DNA from 3 places in the Massilia sp. genome. Region 2 is predicted to be linked to each of the others. Evidence: predicted binding sites of a transcription regulator. Region 2 holds the regulator's gene; each other region holds the start of a gene.
The links. The regulator FNR, encoded in region 2, switches genes on or off when oxygen is low (the NO sensors DNR and NnrR bind a similar motif). The targets are predictions, from matches to a motif close to TTGATNNNNATCAA.
Positions count from the first base shown of each region.

Region 1 (2,264 bases), on a different contig from region 2:
GCAAAGTGACAAATATTTAACAATCCTGAAAGAAACCATGCCCATCAGACGCCTTCCGCCCGGCGCGGAATACGATCCCAACCGGCTCCTCGACGCCATCATTGCCAAGCTCCGCCTGAAGAACGACGCCGCACTGTCGCGCGTGCTCGAGGTGGCGCCGCCCGTGATCAGCAAGATCCGCCACAACACGCTGCCGATCGGCGCCACGCTCCTGCTGCGCATGCATGAAGAGAGCGAGTTCAGCATCCGCGAACTGCGCGAGTTGATGGTCAGGCCGGACGGTGTGGCCGAGGCCCTGCCGGCCTGAATGAAAAAGGCCGGCGGAACATGATCGTTCCGCCGGCCGCCGAGGAAGGAAGACTCAGGCGGCGTGCGCCAGTTCCTTGCTCGGTGCGGCGCAATGTTCCGGACGCTCGGTCTGCGCCAGCGCACGCTTTCCCGGTCCGGAGCAGTATGCGTATGCCGCGTTGGCGGCTTCGTACGGCTTGCCTGGTGCGGAGCAGTATGCGTACGCGGCGTTGGCGATTTCACGCGGCTTGCCCGGTGCGGAGCAGTACGCGTACGCGGCGTTGGCGGCAGCGCGTGGCTTGCCCGGCGCCGAGCAGTAAGCATACGCGGCGTTGGCGGCTTCGCGCGGCTTGCCCGGTGCGGAGCAGTATGCGTACGCGGCGTTGGCGGCGGCGCGCGGCTTGCCCGGCGCCGAGCAATATGCGTACGCGGCGTCGGCAGCTGCGCGCGGCTTGCCCGGTGCGGAGCAGTAAGCATACGCGGCGTTGGCGGCTTCGCGCGGCTTGCCCGGTGCGGAGCAGTATGCGTACGCCGCGTCGGCGGTGTAGTGTGGTTTTCCCGGCGCGGAGCAGTATGCGTAAGCAGCGGGGGCGGCAGGCCAGGTGCCGAATTCCGCTTCGTAGATTTCACGCATGCGCTCGCCGCTGGCGGCATGGTCGCCATCGTTCGCACTGGCGCTGATACCGACGTACGGATAGTGGTGCAGGAAGTAGCCGAACACGGCTTCGCAATCCTCGGCGTACTTCATCGTGTCGAGGATATGGTAGTGCCAGAAGATGTCGACGTCGACGGTCGGCGATGCCTCCGCGTCGGGGTATTTCTTCATCAGGAACAGGAAGCGGCGGTATTCCGTTTCCACTGCATCGGCCCGCAGGGCGGACCAGCCTTCGCCGGATTCCACATGCATCAGTTTCATTTTGATCGGGGCAAGATCAAGTGCTTCGAAGGCTGCGAATTCGTTGGTCGACATGGTTATCACCTTTTGTTGTAGATCTGTTTGTTACGGCCTTGTTTTTTTATCCCTAGTATTGAAGCGGTACGTCAGAAAATCCTCCCCAAAGAACGTGGCGCGGTTAATCGGAAGTCAGGAACTGCGTTTTGAGCAGTGGCAGTGATAACAATTGTCCTGCGACCGGTCAGGCTTAATGTTGAGTTCTGTCAACCGATAAACTGCTTTGCTGAAACGAGACAACATAGCCGCGCATCCGCTGCATATTCATGCGATGGCCGACAGTGCTGCATTGCTGTCGTGTGCAAGGGGGGCAGACGTTTCCGGTAGATGCCCGCCGACGGGAATGGTGACGACGATGGTGGTGCCGGTATCCGGGCCGCTGCTGATCGAGAAGCTGCCGCCGAGGATGTTGACGCGCTCCTCGATGCCCACCAGGCCGAAGGAACCGTTGCGGTTGCGGCTGCCCGGCTGCATGCCAACGCCGTTGTCGCGGATGGTCATGGTCAACAGGTCGGCATGCTGGTGCAGGTCGATCCGCACCCTGGTCGCACGCGCGTGCCGGGCGACGTTGTTGAGCGACTCCTGCAGGATGCGGAAGAAGGCGGTGGCACAGTGGTCGTCCAGGTGGTGCTCGTTCTCGTCCTCGACCAGTTCGCACTCGATGCCGGTGCGGCGCGCGAAGTCGGTCACCTGCCAATCTACCGCCGCGTTCAGGCCGAGGTCGAGCACGTTCGGTCGCAGGTCGTTGATGATCTGGCGCACGCTGCGGATGGTCAGGTCGATCTGCCGCACGGTGGCGCTGGCGCGTTCGTACAGGCGGCCATGGCGGTCGCGCGTGCGGTTGGCGAGGATCTCGGCCTCGATCTTCAGCGCCAGCAGGTTCTGCCCGAGCTCGTCGTGGATCTCGCGCGCGATGCGCTTGCGTTCGCCTTCCTTGATTTGTTCCGCGTGCGCGGCCAGTTGGCGCAGCTTCTCATTGGTGGCCTGCAGCTTGGCCTGGCTGGCGCGCAGTTCGCGCGTCATG
Region 1 is NZ_JBKBOV010000056.1:811-3,074, forward strand. Features, by position in the region: gene ACK4S9_RS21160 (hypothetical protein) at 38-307, shown strand; gene ACK4S9_RS21165 (glycine-rich domain-containing protein) at 362-1,258, opposite strand; gene ACK4S9_RS21170 (CHASE domain-containing protein) at 1,505-2,264, opposite strand, start outside.
Region 1: a site for FNR is predicted at 1,437-1,450, ahead of ACK4S9_RS21165 (glycine-rich domain-containing protein). Genes of this name have one in related genera too.

Region 2 (2,264 bases):
CAGTCCGGCAGCCGCGCCGCGCTCGACTTCCTGGCGCGGGTCGCAAGCGACATGGACCTGGCGCGCACGCTGGCGGCGCCCCAGGCCAGCGCCGAGACGCAGGCGGCCAAGGCGATGCAGGACGTGGTGGCGCCGACCCTCGAGACCCTGGCCGCCGAGATGGCGGTATCGGCCACCTTCGGGCTGGCGCTGGCCGGCACGGCGCAGTCGCAGCAGGCCGTGGAAGCGCTCAAGGGGAACGCCGACGCCTTCGCGACCGTGAACCAGGCGGCGCAGGAAGCAGCCGAGATCGCCGCGACCGTGCGCGCCAAGGGCCGCCAGGAGTATTACAGGATGAAGGCGCAGCACCGGCATCACCTGTAATCGGGACTTGTAGGGTGGACGGCTCGCCGTCCGCGCGTTCAAACCGTCTTTGATTCGATGGAACGTCTATTCGACTGACAGCCGGACGCGCGGTCGGCAGAGCCGACCACCCTACTGTATTCTGGAAATGAAAGCCACGAACGCGGCCTTTGTCTATAATGGTCGCGTCCGCATTTTCCTGTCCTCGTCATGAACCAACCCATCTCGCTTCCGGGCGAAGCGCCGGTCAGCATCCAGGCCCTCAAGACCAGTTGCAGCGCCTGCAGCATGCACCAACTGTGCCTGCCGATGGGCCTCGAGGACGCCGACATCAACCGCCTCGACCAGATCATCGGCCGGCGCCGCCGCCTGGCGCGCGACGAGCGCCTGTACGCCATGGGCGAGCCCTTCCGCAACCTGTACGCGGTGCGCTTCGGCCATTTCAAGACCTACCAGGTGAACGCGGCCGGCGAAGCCCAGATCACGGGCTTCCAGATGGCCGGCGAACTGCTGGGCATGGACGCGATCAGCGGCACCCACCACTGCGACGCCGTGGCCCTCGAGGACAGCGAGGTGTGCGAGATCCCGTTCGCGCGCCTGGAAGAGCTGTTCGGCCACGTGCCGGCCCTGCTGCGCCACTTCCACCGCATCATGAGCCAGGAAATCACGCGCGAACAGAACGTCATGCTGCTGCTCGGCAATATGCGGGCCGAGCAGCGCTTCGCCGTCTTCCTGGTCAACCTGTCGGCACGCTACGCGGCGCGCGGCTATTCGCCGAACAGCTTCCAGCTGCGCATGTCGCGCGAGGACATCGGCAACTACCTCGGGCTCACCATCGAAAGCATCAGCCGGCTGCTGTCGCGCTTCAAGAAGCAGGGCTGGCTGCAGGTGGACAAGCGCGAAGTCACCCTGCTCGACCCGGCCCGGCTCAAGGCGCTGGCCGCCGGCACCGAGGTCTGCAGCCCGATGGGCTAGCAGACCGGATCAGAGCTCGATCACCAGGTCCGGGCGGAAGGCTTCCTGCTCGCCCTTGCTGAGGTAGCCGAGCGGGTTGGCCACCACCCGGCAGGACCAGGGCCGGCCGGCCTCGACGCCGCTGACCACGTAGTCGTTGGCGCAGTGCAGGTGGCCATGGATCCAGACCTCGGCCTGCGGGAACAAGGCGTCGAGCGCATTGCAGAAGCCCGCGGTGCCGGGCGTGAGGCCATAGCGCGGATCGGCGCTTCGCAGGCTGGGGGCGAAGTGGGTCACCACCACCGTGGTGCCGTCGAAAGGCGCCGCCAGCGCGCCGCGCAGCCAGGCCTGGCACTCCAGCGCCATCTCGCGGATGCCCTCGGCCAGCACCTTCTCGCCGTTCTTCAAGGTGGTGTTCTTCGACAGATACCAGTTGGCGGCGCGGAAGGCCTTTTCGCGCTTTTGCAGCTGCTTCGTCAGGTCCTGCTCCTGCAGCGCCAGCGCGTCGAAGTCGCTCCACAGGGTGGTGCCGATGAAGCGGATGTTCCCGATGACGAGCGTTTCGCGATCCAGCCATTCGATGCCGAGGCGCGCGCAGCTGGCGCGCAGGCGCGCATGGGCCTCGTGGTAGTCGAGGCCGTCGAATTCGTGGTTGCCGGGGATGTACAGGACCCGTGCCTTGGCCGCGCCGGGGCGCAGGGGCGAAAAGCGTTCGAGACCGAAATCAGCGTCGGTCAGGCGCGAGCCGGATTGGTAGGAGCCGATGTCGCCCGCCAGGACGACGACGTCGGTGTCGGCGCGGATCTGCGGATGGAAACCGGCGTAGCGTTCGAGGTGCAGGTCGGAGAAAAGCTGGATGCGCATGGTCGGCGCAGTATAGCGGTTTCCGCCGCTGGCTGCGCCGCCGTCTCAGAAGCTGACGCGCACGTGAGGCGCGCTGCGCTTGGCCTCGCCGTGGTAGACCGCCT
Region 2 is NZ_JBKBOV010000034.1:11,690-13,953, forward strand. Features, by position in the region: gene ACK4S9_RS16890 (hypothetical protein) at 1-363, shown strand, start outside; gene fnr (fumarate/nitrate reduction transcriptional regulator Fnr) at 553-1,317, shown strand; gene ACK4S9_RS16900 (metallophosphoesterase) at 1,327-2,160, opposite strand; gene ACK4S9_RS16905 (VOC family protein) at 2,206-2,264, opposite strand, start outside.

Region 3 (2,264 bases), on a different contig from region 2:
CGAGGGGCCGCGCACGGTGCGCGACAGGCCCGACACCATCGAGTAGGCCTCCTGGAAGATCTGGTGCGCGCGCGCCAGCGGCAGCGAGAAATAGTCGCGCGGGCCGGTGTCGCGCTCGACGAACATGTAGTACGGGATGGCGCCCAGGCGCACGCCGGTGGTCCACAGCTCGGCCCAGCTCTTCGGGTCTTCGTTGATGTGGCGGATCAGGGGACCCTGCATGCGCAGCGTGGCGCCGGTGCCGACGATGCGCTTGACCGCCTGTTGGGCGATCGGATGGCGCAGCTCGACCGCATGGTTGTAGTGGCCCATGATCGCCAGGTTCTTGCCGGACCGGACCACCTTCTCGAACAGGCGCATCAGGTCGTCGCTGTCCTTGTCCGACACGAAGCGCTGCGGCCAGTAGGCCACCGACTTGGTGCCGATGCGGATGTTCTGGATGTGGGCCAGGTTCGGCTCGAGCAGCGGTTCCAGGAACTCGGCCAGCGAACGCGTGTTCATGATCATCGGGTCGCCGCCGGTGATCAGGACGTCGGTGACGTCTTTATGGGTCTCGAGGTAGGACACCAGCTCGCTGCATTCGCGCGCATCGAACTTCATGTCGTCCATGCCGACGAACTGCGGCCAGCGGAAGCAGAAGGTGCAGTAGGCATGGCAGGTCTGGCCCGAGCTCGGGAAGAACAGCACGGTTTCCTTGTACTTGTGCTGCAGGCCCTTGAGCGGCGCGTCGTTCACGCGCGGGACGTTGTGCGTCATCTGGCCGGCCGGGTGCGGGTTCATGCGCATGCGGATGCCGTGCACCAGCTTGGCGATGGCCGCATCGTCCTTCTTGTACAGCACCAGGTCGCGCAGCTGTTCGTATTCGCTGGCGGGCAGCATGTCGCGGTGCGGGAAGGTCAGCCGGTAGATCGGATCGTCCGGCACCTTGTCCCAGTCGATCAGCTCCTCCAGCACGTAGGCGTTCACCCGGAACGGCAGCACATGGGACACCACCTGCACGGCTTCCTGCAGCTCCGGCGTCAGCCATTGCCATTGGCGCGCCGTGTGGATCGTCTGGCGGGTATAGGGCTTGAACTTGGAGGGCGTCGATTCGGTCATGATCACGGGAATTCTCCAGGAAACGAGGAATGAATTAGTCGGCGTGGGTAAAACGTTGCCGGTAAGAATTCATCTTACGTTGCGGAAAACCCGCGAGAATTGCCGCCAATCAATCGGATTGTTCCTACGGTGGGGGTTAAAACAAGAGAGAGGCAAAACGGGACAAACACCGGACAGGTCGGCCCGGAAAACCACGTTCCGGGCCGTTCATGCAGGCTTATCGCGGCGCTCGGCGGCGCATCCATTCGGCGAAGTGCCGGCCGACCAGCAGGTCGCCGTCATAGCTCAGGTGGTGGGTGTCGCGGTACATCAGGCGTCCGTCGACCATGGCGTGGCAGTGGCGCTCGTCGCACAACGGCTCGGCCGCGTCGAACCACGCGATTTGCGGGAATTCCGTGGCCAGTTGCCGCACATACTGCCGGTGCTCGATCAATCCGCGTTCCCATTCGGCGCGCGTGATCGCGCACGGCATCCGGGTTGCCGAGCTGGCCACGCCGGCGCGCTTGATGCACGAGCGCGGGTCGAAGTCGAGCGCCGGAACGTCGTTCATGACGATCACGTGCTTGCCGGCGGCGAGCATGCGGCGGAAGGTTTCGCGCGCCGCCGGGAAGAACGCCATCTCGTCGGGCTTGGTGGAGAAGCGCCGGATGGTCGAGACCACGATGGTCTTCACGGAAGGCGTGCCGATCGCCTGCTCCAGCATCGGCTGGGTCACCTGCTGGAAGGGATCGTCCTTCGGATCGAGGCCCCAGTAAGGGACGCGGGTGCCGAGCATCAGGAGGTTCTCGCCGATGCTGCTGTAGTACTCCGTCAGGCCGGCGACGACGTGGTAGGCGTGGCTGTCGCCCACCAGCACCACGGTCGGGTCCTTCGCCACGTCGGCCTGCAGGCAGTATTCGTAGGGCGAATCGAAACCGTAGCGCTTCTTGCAGGCCTCGGCATTGGCCTTGTCCTCGACCAGCACCAGGGCCTGCTGGTTGGCCAGGTTGTCCTGGACCGGCTTGCGCGTCGGCAGGCCGTGGTTCAGGTAGATGTAGCCGCCGACGGCGGCGCAGGCAAGCATCGCGACGCTCAAGCCCGCGACCTTGGCGCGGCCGGCGCCGGCGCGCAGCGGGCGCTCCACCATCCGGTAGGTCAGCCAGGCCAGCAGCAGGGCCAGCAGCACC
Region 3 is NZ_JBKBOV010000003.1:114,866-117,129, forward strand. Features, by position in the region: gene ACK4S9_RS03015 (KamA family radical SAM protein) at 1-1,098, opposite strand, end outside; gene ACK4S9_RS03020 (acyltransferase family protein) at 1,316-2,264, opposite strand, start outside.
Region 3: a site for FNR is predicted at 1,198-1,211, ahead of ACK4S9_RS03015 (KamA family radical SAM protein). Genes of this name have one in related genera too.